3 regions of the Neopoerus faecalis genome follow, and region 2 is predicted to be linked to each of the others. Evidence: riboswitches for the same ligand, from Rfam matches in the RefSeq annotation. Region 2 holds a riboswitch; each other region holds the start of a gene.

Region 1 (4,642 bases), on a different contig from region 2:
GTGGACCATGACACCAGCGGCGCAAGGCCCGTGCCGGTATCCAGCAGGGTACGCATCAGGTTCTTACGGTCCAGACCATACTCCGGATAAAGGTCCTTCACCATGCCGCCCACCACCGGATAGGAGACATAGTACGCGCCAGTGATGGTAAAGAACACCGCGTGCAGAAGCAGCACGCCGAGGGACATGGTGCGGGAGCTCTTTGCCACCCGGCGCACAAAGGCCAGCAGCACATCCACCACACCGGCGGTACGCAGCGGCGCGCCGAAGATACCGGCGGCGATGAGCAGACCGATGGTAGAGAGCATGGAGGTAAAGCCGCCCCGGTTCAGCATGGAGTTTACCACATCGGAGCCGGACTCCACGGAAAAGCCGCTGTACATCACCGTCAGGATGTCCTTCAGGCTCTCGCCCTGAAATACCATCGCCAGCACGGCGCCCACAGCGATGCCTGCTACAAACGTGGGAATGGTGGGCTTCTTCAGCAAGATCAGCGCCACAACCACCGCCACAGGCAGCAGCAGCACCGGGCTGAGCCAGAACTCGGCGGAGACGGTAGCGAGGATATCCTCATACACCTGACCGCCCACCGTGCCGCCGGCAAACCGCAGACCGTAGAGGAAGAAGAACACTAAAGAAATGAGATAGGCCGGGCCGGTGGAGATGAGCGCGTGGCGGATGCCCTCCATCAGCGGCACCTCACAGACTGTGGCGGTAATGACCGGGGAATCGGACAGGGGGGAAATCTTATCGCCGAAGAAGGCGCCGGTGCATACCGCGCCGGCAGCCGCCGGCAGCGGCACACCCAAGCCCTGTGCCACACCCATGCAGGCCACGCCCACAGTAGCCAGCGTACCCCAGGAGGTGCCTGCCATGGTGGACATCAGCGTACAGAGAATGCACACCACCGGCAAAAACAGGCCCGGCGTCAAAACCTTCATACCGTAGTAAATCATCACCGGCACCGTGCCGCTGGCCATCCACACACCCACTAAAACGCCTACGGACAGCAAAATTAGAATTGCCACGATCATGGAGGACACCGTTTCCTTGATGCCCTGCTGCAGCTCCGCATAGGGGATGCCGAAGCACCATGCCATCAGGCACATGATCACACCGTCCAATGCCAAAACGATGCGGTTGTTCAGCTTCATCACCAGCAGCCCCGCAATGATCACGGCGATGCCGACAAGCAGCATCCATGCCGCCTGCCACGGTCTTACGATTCTCTTGTTTTCCATCTTGGTCATCCTTTCTCTTTTGACCGAAATTGAATTGAAAAAGGATAACAAAAAAGCTATGATCCCCGTGGAGATCATAGCCGGAACACCTGTTTTTTCCGCAAGACCCAATGGCTGCGGCGAAACGGTGGTCTGATAGCGCTCCACAAATGTGGCAGTCCGGCGGATATTCTCCGACGGCCCAGGTGATCGCCCCTCAGGCAAAGCAACGACCCTTCGGCGGCTTGCCCTTTCCCTCCGGCGGATGCCTGTCCTTGGCTCCGGGGGTACTCTTGCGCGCCGCGCCTCTATCCTCGTTCAATTTCTGTTAAGATACCACGTTCTTCCAGTAATTACAAGTGTTTTCGCGCTATTTCCTCAATTTAAGCGTTTACCACAAAAAAAATCAGGCCGCAGCTACCTTTTCTTGGAAAACACCCCGGTACGGCTGACCGTACCGGGGTGTTCTCTCACTTTTTCATTTTCCAAGCTATATCTCGGAAGGCGTTCTGCCGAAGGTAATCTTCCGATTTTTTACGTTCAGTTTCCGTCCCCGGCAAGGTCAAGCCGCTATTGTCGGACACACTACGGTATTAGGCCGCTGCAATTACGGGAAAGTCACTTCATAAACTCTCCCTGCAGCTCAAACGCATGATTCATGGGGCCGGAGCCGTGCCCCAAGTCCAGCATAGCCGCCAGCGCCCCGGAGATGTACGCCTTGGCCCGCTCCACGGCCTCATCCAGTCCATAGCCCTTGGCCAGATTGGAGGCAATGGCGCTGGAGAGGGTGCAGCCGGTACCATGGGTATTGGGATTATTGATGCGCTTGCCCCGAAACCATTTTCCCACACCATGACGCCACAGCAGATCATCGGCGTCATTGATCTGATGGCCGCCCTTGCACAGTACGGCGCAGCCGTACCGCTCACTGATGCTCTTTGCGGCGGTCTCCATGCCTGTTGCGTCCGTGATGGACAGTCCAGAGAGGATTTCCGCCTCTGGAATATTGGGGGTCAGCACCTCTGCCATAGGCAGCAGCCTGGCCAGTGCTTCCATGGCATCCGACCGCAGGAGCTTTGCCCCGGAGGTGGCCACCATCACCGGGTCCACCACGATATGCTTTGCGCCGTACTGCTTCAGCTTCTCCGCGATCACTGTGATGAGCTCCGCAGAGGAGACCATGCCGATCTTCACGGCGTCCGGGAAAATATCAGTAAAAACAGCGTCCAGCTGCTCACCCAAAAAATAGGGTGTGGACTCCAAAATATCTGTGACGCCGGTAGTATTCTGGGCGGTCAGGGCCGTAACAGCACTCATGGCATAAACGCCGTTCGCCATCATGGTCTTGATATCCGCCTGAATCCCGGCGCCTCCGCTGGAATCGCTTCCGGCAATGGTCAACGCTGTTTTCATCTAAATACTTCCTTTCTTTTTACAGCACGGTTTTACAACGCAATACAAGGTGGTGCCCCCCATGTACCGCCTGAACATAGGGTAAGTCCCTATCATCAATTGATAAGGGCAAATATGCTTTCCAGCGGCCTAAATAGCCGCTGATTTTGTCATTGTCCTTGGCTTGCGCCAGCAAGCCTTCGTCCGCTTCCGCATCAGCGCCCATTTTTGCTCGCTGGAAGGTCCTTCGGAGTTTTTCGGGATCGGAAACGGCGGCTCAGCGAGGCTGACGAAGCAGCCGGGCTGCCGCCCGGCAATGAGGAAAACGAAGCTGGATGTTGTTTCAGTTCCGAAAAACCGTGTTTGCCCTTATCAACTGATGGTACCAACTTTTGATTTAGTTACAGTTATTGAGTGCGGGCCAATACGCCGGGAAAGCGGCCAACTCTGTCAGATAGACCTCCGCCGCCTGCCGCAGCCCCGCCTGATCCGGCTCGCCCTGTCCGTCATAAACACCCACGGTCCTGTAGCCCGCCGCCTTGGCGGTTTGCATCGCATAGAGGGAATCCTCAAATACCAGCGTTTCCGCCGGGACTGTTCCCAGCGCAACCGCCGCCCGGTGGTAAATCGTCGGGGCGTGCTTGCTCTCCCCTATCTCTGTAGTGGTCAGTATCGTTTTGAGATAGGGCCGCAGGCCCAGCCGTGTCAGCGCCCGCTCTACATGATTCCGGGGGCTGGAGGTCGCTGCCGCCATGGGGATACCCCGCCGGGAGAAAAATTGCAGCAGTTCCTCCGCACCGGGCTTGGCCGGGACCTCATAGCCGTAATAATCCGCCAGCAGCGCGGCAATTCCGTCCCATATTTCCACTTCACCTTCCGGCAGAGAATAATGGGTCTTCAGATAAGCCGCTCCCTGCTCCATGCTCATGGCAAACAGCACCTCCCCAAGGCCCGGTGCTGGACTGATGCCCCGCGCCCGCAGATACCGGGCGCCTAAATCCCTCCAGATTCCCATGGAGTCCAGCAGCACTCCATCCAGATCAAAGATGGCTCCCCGAATCATGCCCGCAGCATAGCCTCTGCGGCGGCTTTCAGCTCCTCTGCGGCGGACTTGATATTCTTTGCGGCGTAAATGGCGCTGATGACCGCCACACCGCAGATGCCGCTGCCTGCCAGCTTGGCCACATTCTCCTGAGAAATGCCGCCGATGGCCACCACTGGAATCGATACGGCGGCGCAGATGTCCTTCAGTGTCTCATAGGGGAGCTCCTGCACATCGGCCTTGGAGCCGGTGGGGAACATCGCGCCCACTCCGAGATAGTCCGCGCCGTGCTTCTCTGCCAGCAGCGCCTCCTCTACCGAGTGGGCGGAAACGCCGATGATCTTGTCCGGCCCCAGCTTGGCCCGGACGTCCAGCGCCTCCATATCGCTCTGGCCCACATGGACGCCATCTGCGCCCATGGCCCTTGCAATGTCCACATTATCATTGACGATAAAGGGGACATGACGCTCCCGGCATAGGGCCTGAAGCGCTCTGGCCTCCTCTAAAAACGCTCCCTCCTCCAATGTCTTTTCACGGAGCTGGAGCATGGTCACACCACCGTCCAGACTCTCCCGGACCACCTCCAGCAGTGTACGTCCGTTCAGCCAGTGACGGTCCGTTACGGCATAGAGCAGCAGATCGCGTTTATCAAGCTTCATACCTGACGCCTCCATCAAAATAAAAATGCGGATATGCCGCAAAGACATATCCGCATTGCCTTCAAACGTGTCAGCAACGGCATCTCCCTACGTTGGCATGATTCAAATCAGGTTCCGGGTCTGGGCGCTGCAGCCCACTCTCAGCCCGCTCGCGCAAGCTCCCCTGTTGACAGTAGCCATCATAGCACGTTCCGCCGCAGATTACAACATTTTTCCATAGAAAGCGTACCGAAAGGGCCCGGGTTTCCCCGGACCCTCAGCTTGGCAAAAAATTTTGCCAAGCTGAGTCCAATTTTCAAAACATGCAGGACACCCTTCTTTGGTTTCCC
Region 2 (4,642 bases):
CGCAGTCATATACCTCCAGCCCCAGCAGCTCATCGTCAAAGAACTCCCCGTCGGGCAGGGTAATGTCACTGCGGCGGATAGAAAGCGGCTTTCCTTTATAGGTCAGTGCGGCGTTCATATCGTCCACGCCGGGGAGCTTCAGCAGCACCATGTCCTTGTGGACATGATTGGCGGTGGGGACAACGGCCTGTCCGTCAATGTAAAAGGTCTTGCAGCGGGTGAGAAGCGCGGGGGAGACCCGCCGGGGCTGCACCCGCACCTCACCCCGGATGCCGTGGGCGTTGACGATGCGGCCCACCTGGATAAATTCCTGTTTCATAGCTGCTCCTTACGGTTTCTTCCGAAAATTATTTTCTGTGATCAGGGCCGAAGCTGTCCGGCCAGATGTCCGCTGGACCACGCCCATTGGAGGTTGTAGCCGCCGCAGTCCCCGTCAATATCAAGGACCTCGCCGGCGGCGTAGAGACCGGGGACCAGGCGGCTTTGCAGCGTCTCCGGATCAAATTCGTCCGTGCGGACGCCTCCGGCCGTGACCTGCGCCCCGTCAAAGCCGAGAACGCCGGTAACAGGCAGGGCAAAATCGTGGATGGCCTCCGCAATGCGCTGCCGCTCCGCTGCACCGAGAGCGGCGACCGGCTCCGTCAGTCCAAAGCCGGCGTAGCGCAGCAGTGTGCGCCCAAGGCGGTTGTGGAGCATTCCGGCCAGCAGATTTTCCGTGGTCAGCTCCGGCATGAGCGCGGCCCGCTGCCGCAGCAGCGCCTCCGTGTCCGCCGCGGACAGCCGGGGCAGGAGGTCAATGTGGAGCGTTAAGGGCGGCTTTTCCACAGCGGCAGAGCGGGAAAGGTCAAATACGGCGGGGCCGCTGACGCCAAACTCCGTGAACTGCACCTCGCCCCGGCTCTCGGCCACGGTGTCCCGGCCCCGGCAGAGGGTCAGCTCTCCGGTGGCCCGGACGCCCTTGAGGGCCTTGACATAGGTGGTGTCGGTCTTGACCTGTACCAGCGCGGGATAGAGCTTTGTCATATTGTGGCCCATGGACTGCAAAAGGAGATACCCGCTGCGGGTGCCGCCCAGCTTGCCCCCGGCCATGCCGCCGCAGCAGACGATGACCCGGTCCGCTGCCAGCGTTTCCTCGGCAGAGGACACGGCAAAGCCGTGCTTTGTTCTGCGTAGCTGCTCCACCTCAAAGCCCGTGCGGGTAATGACCCCGGCAGCATCGGCAGCAAAGCGCAGAACGTCCAGCACACTGCCGGCCTGATCGGAATAGGGGTAGACCCGGCCGCTGTCCTCTGCCACCGTCAGAAGCCCCAGCCCGTGAAAGAACGCCAGCGCGGCCTCCGTATCAAAGGCGTCCAGCGCGGGGCGGACGAAGTCCGGGGAAAGCCCGTGGTAATGTACCGGGGCAACGTGGAGATTTGTAAGGTTGCAGCGGCCGTTGCCGGTGGAGAGCAGCTTGCGTCCCACCCGGGACTGCCGCTCCAGCAGCGTAACGGCATGGCCGTTTCGGGCGGCGGTCAGGGCGGCCATGAGGCCGGAGGCGCCGCCGCCGATGACGATGACATTCATGGGATGCTCCTTTCGCCGCGGGCGCGGCGGTGGTTCGAGTTACTGATATTATAAGGTTCCCGGCGAAAAAAGACAAGGGGGCAGTTGATGGGGGAGAAAACACAGATATTTCCGCCGATTTGCACGATAATGGCGGCTAAAAATATGAATGCCTATGCCAATGTGTGCAAATTTATCCAAAATGCGGAAAAAGAGTTGACAAGACGAAAAAGCCGCGCTACAATGCAGTCAAAATTGAATCGCTTGATAGAGGCGCGGTATTCATCAGTACCTCCCGCAAGGCCAGAGCAGCCGGGGAAGGGAAAGGGGCCACCGCCGAAGTGCTTGGACGATGCCTGTTGTCCGGGTGCTGGGTCGGCAGAGAACATCTGCCGGACTGTCACAAGTTTTTTGTGAAGCGCTATCATTGGCTGTTCGGAGAGGCCCGTTTTTCAGGGCCGGTTTTCCGTATATTCCATGGACCGCTTGACAAAGCGGTTCATTTTTTTACATTTCCCAGCCGGCGGGGAACAGAAGCGCCGGACAAGAAGGAGACAATTATGAGAAGAAGATGGATGAGCGCGATTCTGGCCCTGACCATGGCGCTGGCCCTCACCGCCTGCGGCGGCAGCAACAGCAGCACCGGCACCGATTCTGCCGACAGCACCCCCGCTGAGACGGAGATCCCCGCCGATACCACCGCTTCCGGCGGCGTGGGCGAGGACGGTGTGTTCACCGTCGGCATGGAGTGCGCCTATGCCCCCTATAACTGGACGCAGATGGACGATTCCAACGGCGCGGTCCCCATTTCCAACGTTCCCGGCGCGTATGCCAACGGCTATGACGTGATGATCGCCAAGAAGATCGCCGAGGCCAACGGCTGGGAGCTGGAGATCGTTTCTTCCGCATGGGATTCCCTGTGCCCCGCCATTCAGGCCGGTTCCATGGACGCCAACATCGCCGGTCAGTCCATGACTGCCGAGCGGATGGCCGAGGTGGACATGGCTGGTCCCTACTACTATGCTACTATCGTGGTGCTGACCACCAAGGACAGCCAGTACGCCAATGCCACCTCTATTGCCGATCTGGCCGGCGGTACCTGCACATCCCAGTTCGGTACCATCTGGTATGACTCCTGCCTGCCCCAGATCGAAAACACCAATCTGCTGGCGCCTGCCGACAGCGCTCCCGCGATGATCATGCAGCTCCAGACCGGCACTGTGGACTATGTCTGCACCGATATGCCCACCGCCATGGCCGCTGTTGCCAAGGACGATAATCTGGAGATTTTGAACTTCTCCGGCACAGACGGTGACTTCCAGTTCGCCTCTGAGGAGGAGCGGGCCGAGAACGTGAACATCGGCATCTCTGTCCAGAAGGGCAACACTGAACTGACCGAGGCTATCAACTCCGTGCTCTCCACCATGACGGAGGACGATTTCAATGCCTTGATGGACGAGGCCATTTCCATCCAGCCCGAGGTCTAAGCAAATTCGGATGGGGGCCCGATGGGCCCCCATCTATTTAAAACGGCACCCGGCGGCGTCCGCGCTGCCAGGGAACCCAACGGAGCGGCTTCGCGCAAAGCGCGAAAAAATCTGTGCTCACGGAGCAATCTGTATGATTTGGAGAGTTTGCCATGGATAAACTGGTGAAGCTGGGACAGGATATGGCCCTGCTGTGGGGAAAATACCGCCCCATGTACCTGAACGGCATCAAGAATACCCTGATTTTGGCACTGGCGGCCACGGCCATCGGCTGTTTTATCGGCCTTTTGTGCGGTGTGCTGAATACCATCCCCTATGCGAAGAATGACCCACTGCCCAAGCGCTTTCTGCTGAAGCTGGTGCGAGTCATTATCCGCGTCTATGTAGAGGTGTTCCGGGGCACGCCCATGGTGCTGCAGGCGGTGTTCATTGTCTACGGTCTGCCGTATTTCACGGATAATGCCCTGCGGTTCGACAATATCTGGACCGCAGCCATTCTCATCGTGTCCGTCAACACCGGCGCGTATATGGCCGAGTCCGTCCGGGGCGGCATTATCTCTATTGACCCCGGCCAGACCGAGGGTGCTAAGGCCATCGGCATGACCCATGTGCAGACCATGGTGAACGTCATTATGCCCCAGGCTATCCGCAACATCATTCCCCAGATCGGCAACAACTATATCATCAATGTAAAGGATACCTCCGTGATGTTCATCATCAGCTTTACGGAGTTCTTTGCAGCTCACCGCTACATTGTCGGTATCAACAATATGTATTTCCCCTCTGCCGCCATTGAGATGATCGGCTACCTGATTTTGACGCTGGTGGCCTCCGTTTTGCTGCGGCTGCTGGAAAGAATCATGGACGGCTCCGACAGTTACGAGCTGGCGCAGGGCGACCAGCTGGTGATGGCTGCCGGGACCTACAGCCATCCCGACCGGGGCACGCCCTTTGACGAGGTGAATAAGGAGTACGAGGGCGAGGAGCAGAGAGAACGTATCCGTATCGGCCTGAAGAACCGCAACGGCAGCACGAGAGGGGGACGCTGAAATGAGTGAGAATATTCTGGAAATTCGCCATCTCGGCAAGTCCTTCGGCTCCCATGAGGTGCTGCGGGACATTGATTTCAATGTCAAAAAGGGCGATGTCATTTCCATTATCGGCGCCTCTGGCTCTGGTAAGTCCACGCTGCTGCGGTGCATCAATCTGCTGGAAACGCCCAGCAGCGGCGAGATTCTCTATCACGGACGGGATGTGGCCGGCCGGGGGGTCAACGCCCCGGAGTACCGCTCCCATGTAGGCATGGTGTTCCAGTCCTTCAACCTGTTCAACAACATGACGGTGCTTCAGAACTGCATGGTGGGGCAGATGAAGGTTTTAAAGCGCGGAAAAGAGGAAGCCCGGCAGCAGGCCATGAAGTATCTGGAAAAGGTCGGCATGGCCCCTTACATCAACGCAAAGCCCCGGCAGATCTCCGGCGGACAGAAGCAGCGGGTAGCCATTGCCCGGGCGCTGGCCATGGACCCGGAGGTGCTGCTGTTCGATGAGCCTACCTCCGCTCTGGACCCGGAAATGGTGGGCGAGGTGCTCTCCGTTATGCAGGCGTTGGC
Region 3 (4,642 bases), on a different contig from region 2:
ACGGTGCTGGTGCCGATTTTGGTGCAGGGCTACGGTCTGCCGCTGAGCATCCAGACCACGCTGCTGATGGCGGGTCTCGGTACGCTGCTGTTCCATGTGTGCACGAAATTCAAGGTTCCCGCGTTCCTCGGGTCCTCGTTTGCCTATCTCGGCGGCTTTTCCACAGTGGCCTCCATGCCGGCCTACGAGGGTTTTGACCCGGAGCTGAAGCTGGCCTACGCGCTGGGCGGCATCGTTATTGCGGGCCTTTTGTATCTGGTGCTGGCGCTGCTTTTCAAGGTTCTGGGTGCCAAGACCGTTATGCGCTATTTCCCTCCCATCGTTACCGGCCCCATGATCATCATGATCGGATTGAACCTCTCCGGCTCCGCCATTACCAACGCCCAGACCTGCTGGTGGCTGGCATTGGTGGCCATGGCCATCATCGTGGTTGCCAACATCTGGGGCAAGGGCATGGTGAAGATTATCCCCATTCTGCTGGGTGTGGTCGGCAGCTATCTTGTGGCGGTCATCGCCACGTTCTGCGGCGCGGAGCTGCCGGACGCCAACGGCGTCATGCAGCCGCTGGTGAATTTTACCGCTGTCAGCGAGGCGCATCTGGTGGGCCTCCAGAAGTTCATCCTTGCAAAGTTTGATATTTCCGCCATTTTAGTGATGGCACCCATCGCCATTGCCGCCATGATGGAGCACATCGGCGACATCTCCGCCATTTCCTCCACCACCGGCAATAACTTCATCGAGGACCCCGGTCTGCACCGCACCCTGATGGGCGATGGTCTGGCAACGGCCTTTGCGGGCCTGTTCGGCGGCCCTGCCAACACCACCTACGGTGAGAATACCGGCGTACTGGCGCTTTCCAAGGTCTACGATCCCCGGGTCATCCGGCTGGCGGCCATCTACGCCATCATTCTCAGCTTCTCTCCCAAGTTTGACGCGCTGGTGAACTCCATTCCCTCCGCCATCGTGGGCGGCGTCAGCTTCATCCTCTATGGCATGATCTCCGCTGTGGGCGTCCGCAACATTGTGGAAAATCAGGTGGATCTCACCAAGTCTCGCAACCTTATTATTGCGGCGGTGATGTTTGTCAGCGGCCTTGGCTTCAGCTCCGTGGGTGGTGTGACCTTCACCGTGGGCGGCGCGGCGGTAACGCTGTCCGGCCTTGCCATTGCGGCGCTGTGCGGCGTGATCCTCAACGCCATTCTGCCTGGCAACGATTATGAGTTCGGCGTCAGCGTCACAGGTGACAAGTCCGCCGACCTCGGCAGCTATTGAGCGTCCGTCCCGCAGAAACAGAAGAACTATGCAAATACGGAGCGCCAGATGTCCGGCACTCCGTATTTTGCCGGGAAATGGGAAAATTCTGCGGAAAAGGCGTTGACAAGGGGCAAAAATGCCCTATAATGAGAGCAGAACCAAGTGAATAAGGCATGATAGAGGCGCGGCTGATAAGAGTATCCGTCCGGGAGACAGGCAACGGAGGACGGAAAAAGGGTCAGCCGCCGAAGAACCGGTCTGTTTGCCTGATGGACCGGTATCTGGGCTGTCGGAGAAGATCTGGCAGACTGTCGCCCGGAGGCGGGCGGAGCGCTGTTGTGGTCTATTTGAAGTTGAGGTCTCAAATGGGGGCATGGCGTGCGTCATGCCCCCATTTTTTCATGCTCCGCCATATTGGAAGCGGAAAACGAAAGGAGAAATTCCATGAAGAAGCATTCTGTCCTGCGCGCAGCACTGCTGGCCGCATTGGCCGCCGCTCTGCTGGGCGTCCCGGTGCTGGCTGCCGGTGAGGAGGCCGCTGCCGGCAGCCTGTACGGTACGGTCTGGGCGCTGCTGCCGCCGGTGATCGCTATCACGCTGGCGCTTATTACCAAGGAGGCCTACAGCTCCCTCTTTATCGGTATTGTGGTGGGGGCGCTGTTCGCAAAGGGCTTTTCCCCCATCGGAGCGCTGGATATGATCGTCAACGATGGCTTGGTGGCCGCAATTTCCGACAACGCCGGCATTTTCCTGTTTTTGGTGCTGCTGGGCATCATCGTAGCATTGGTGAACGCTGCCGGCGGCTCCGCCGCCTTTGGCCGCTGGGCCTCGAAGAACATCAAGACAAAGGTGGGCGCGTCCCTTGCCACCTTTGTGCTGGGTATCCTCATCTTCATTGACGATTACTTCAACTGCCTCACCGTCGGCACGGTCATGCGCCCGGTGACGGACAGTCATCGCATTTCCCGTCCTAAGCTGGCCTATCTCATTGACGCGACCGCCGCGCCGGTGTGCATGATTGCCCCCATTTCCTCATGGGCGGCGGCGGTTTCCTCCACGGCGGAGGGCTTAGATACCGGCATCAGCGGCATCCAGCTTTTCATCAAGGCCATCCCCTATAATCTCTATTCCCTGCTGACGTTTGTGTTTATCATCGGCCTTTCCATGATGCAGTTTGATTACGGCCCCATGAAGGACTTTGAGCGCCTCGCCCGGGAGACCGGTGAGCTGGGGGCGCTGAAGTCTGAGGAGGATGAAAAGATCAACCCCAAGGGGAGAGTCATCGACCTGCTGCTCCCTGTGGCGGTGCTGATCATCTGCTGCACGGTGGGCATGATCTATGTGGGCGGCTTCTTCGGCGTGGACGCATGGGGCGGTACGGACTGCGCCGGGGATTTCATCGGCGCCTTCGGCAATACGGATGCTTTTATCGGCCTGCCATGGGGCGGCATTATTGCGCTGCTGTTTACGGTAATTTATCTGCTGCTTCGGCGGGTCATTACGTTTAAGGACGCTATGGACTGCATTCCCAAGGGCTTCAACGCCATGATCTCTCCCATCCTGATTCTGACGCTGGCAGTTTCTCTGAAAGCTACTATTACGTCACTGGGCGCCAGCGTTTATGTCCACGATCTAATGGAGGGCGCGGCCTCCGCGCTGTACTCCATGCTGCCGGCTGTGATTTTCCTCGTGGCCTGTGTGCTGGCCTTTGCCTCCGGCACCTCATGGGGGACCTTCGGCATTCTCATTCCCATAGTCACGGCGATTTTCCCTGCCTCCAGCGAGCTGCTTATTATCGGTATTTCCGCCTGCTGTGCCGGTGCCGTGATGGGCGACCACTGCTCTCCCATTTCCGATACTTCCATCATGGCCTCTGCGGGCGCGCAGTGCAATCACCTTGACCATGTGGCCACACAGCTTCCCTATGTGCTGACGGTGGCGTGTGTCTGCGTGGTGGGCTTCATCGTGGCGGGTTTTGTGCAGAATGTGTATATCACATGGGCGGTGAGCCTTGCCCTGATGCTGGGCGTGCTGTTTGCCCTCCGCAGTATCGAACGGAAAAGGGCCCTTTCCCGTGAGCCGATTCAATAAGGCCAGCTTACGATAGGCGTATTTCCAAGGGCAATCAAAAAGCCTGCATGGCCAATGGCCATGCAGGCTTTAGCGTGTCGAAAAAGTCTTTTCTCCCCGCTGAACAAGTTTTCAGAACTTCATAAAAGTTCTGAAAACTAAGGATTTCAATGGCGCAGGACACCCTTCTTGGGTTTCCCGCGCACACCCTTCCTTACCGTTGCGGAGGATTTACCACTTTATCGACAGTCTCAAGCCTGCATGGCCATTGGCCATGCAGGCTTTACTTATTACGTTGAATATGCTTCAAAACAGACGCTCTCAGCGCTGATACTCAAATTCGTAGCCATCCAGAGAAACGGTATCGCCATCCTCAATGCCCCGTTCCTCAAGCTGCTGGTATAGCCCAGTCTCCCGCAGGGCCTTGTCGAACCACATCCGACTCTCGTAATCGTCGAAGTTGACGTTGGCCATGAGCCGCTGGAGCCACGGCCCCTGAATGAGCCACGTATGCCCGTCATCCATCCGCTGAATATCCAGCGGGGCGGAGGTATCCACCACCGGGGGCTTGGGAACGTATTCCGACTCGTAGACCGTCACCGGCGGCAGGGTGGAGAGCATCTCGGCCACACGGCTTACCAGCTCCCGCGTCCCCTGATGCGCTGCGGCGGAGATCTCCAGCAGGGGGAAGCCCTTGGCCTCCACATGGGCGCGAAGCCGCTCCAGATTTTCGGGATCAGCTATGATATCCACCTTGTTGGCGGCGACGATTTGGGGCCGCTTGGCAAGGTCGGGGCTGTATTGGGACAGCTCGGCGTTAATAGCGTCAAAGTCTGCCACCGGGTCCCGGCCCTCACTGCCGGAAACATCTACCACGTGGACCAGCAGGCGGCAGCGGTCAATGTGGCGCAGAAAATCGTGGCCGAGACCGGCGCCCTCGCTGGCACCCTCAATGATTCCGGGAATGTCGGCCATGACGAAGGAAACGCCCTCGTCCACCCATACAACGCCTAAATTGGGGTACAGGGTGGTAAAGTGGTAGTTGGCGATCTTAGGCTGTGCCTTGGAGACAACAGAGAGCAGTGTGGACTTGCCCACATTGGGGAAGCCGATGAGGCCCACATCTGCCAGCAGCTTCAGCTCTAAGAATACATCGTGGCTCTCACCGGGCAGACCCGCCTTGGCAAAACGGGGAACCTGACGGGTGGGCGTTGCAAAGTGCATATTGCCCCAGCCGCCCCGGCCGCCCTTGCAGAGCACGTAGGGCTCGCTGCCGCTCATATCCTTGATGATCTCGTTGGTTTCCGCGTCCCGCACC

Evidence for each region. Region 2 has a riboswitch for lysine ahead of PY311_RS08650 (transporter substrate-binding domain-containing protein). Riboswitches for the same ligand answer to the same signal wherever they lie in the genome.
Region 1: another riboswitch for lysine. It lies ahead of nhaC (Na+/H+ antiporter NhaC); the one in region 2 lies ahead of PY311_RS08650 (transporter substrate-binding domain-containing protein).
Region 3: another riboswitch for lysine. It lies ahead of PY311_RS06845 (Na+/H+ antiporter NhaC family protein); the one in region 2 lies ahead of PY311_RS08650 (transporter substrate-binding domain-containing protein).

The regions. Positions count from the first base shown of each region.
Region 1 is NZ_JARFXX010000001.1:83,215-87,856, forward strand. It holds gene nhaC (Na+/H+ antiporter NhaC) at 1-1,241, opposite strand, end outside; lysine riboswitch at 1,370-1,539, opposite strand; gene thiD (bifunctional hydroxymethylpyrimidine kinase/phosphomethylpyrimidine kinase) at 1,839-2,633, opposite strand; gene PY311_RS00405 (hypothetical protein) at 2,653-2,838, opposite strand; gene PY311_RS00410 (HAD family hydrolase) at 3,010-3,675, opposite strand; gene thiE (thiamine phosphate synthase) at 3,672-4,313, opposite strand.
Region 2 is NZ_JARFXX010000006.1:103,356-107,997, forward strand. It holds gene rimM (ribosome maturation factor RimM) at 1-319, opposite strand, end outside; gene PY311_RS08645 (BaiN/RdsA family NAD(P)/FAD-dependent oxidoreductase) at 361-1,566, opposite strand; lysine riboswitch at 1,806-1,977, shown strand; gene PY311_RS08650 (transporter substrate-binding domain-containing protein) at 2,106-3,032, shown strand; gene PY311_RS08655 (amino acid ABC transporter permease) at 3,185-4,081, shown strand; gene PY311_RS08660 (amino acid ABC transporter ATP-binding protein) at 4,083-4,642, shown strand, end outside.
Region 3 is NZ_JARFXX010000004.1:205,231-209,872, forward strand. It holds gene PY311_RS06840 (uracil-xanthine permease family protein) at 1-1,272, shown strand, start outside; lysine riboswitch at 1,424-1,598, shown strand; gene PY311_RS06845 (Na+/H+ antiporter NhaC family protein) at 1,699-3,345, shown strand; gene obgE (GTPase ObgE) at 3,646-4,642, opposite strand, start outside.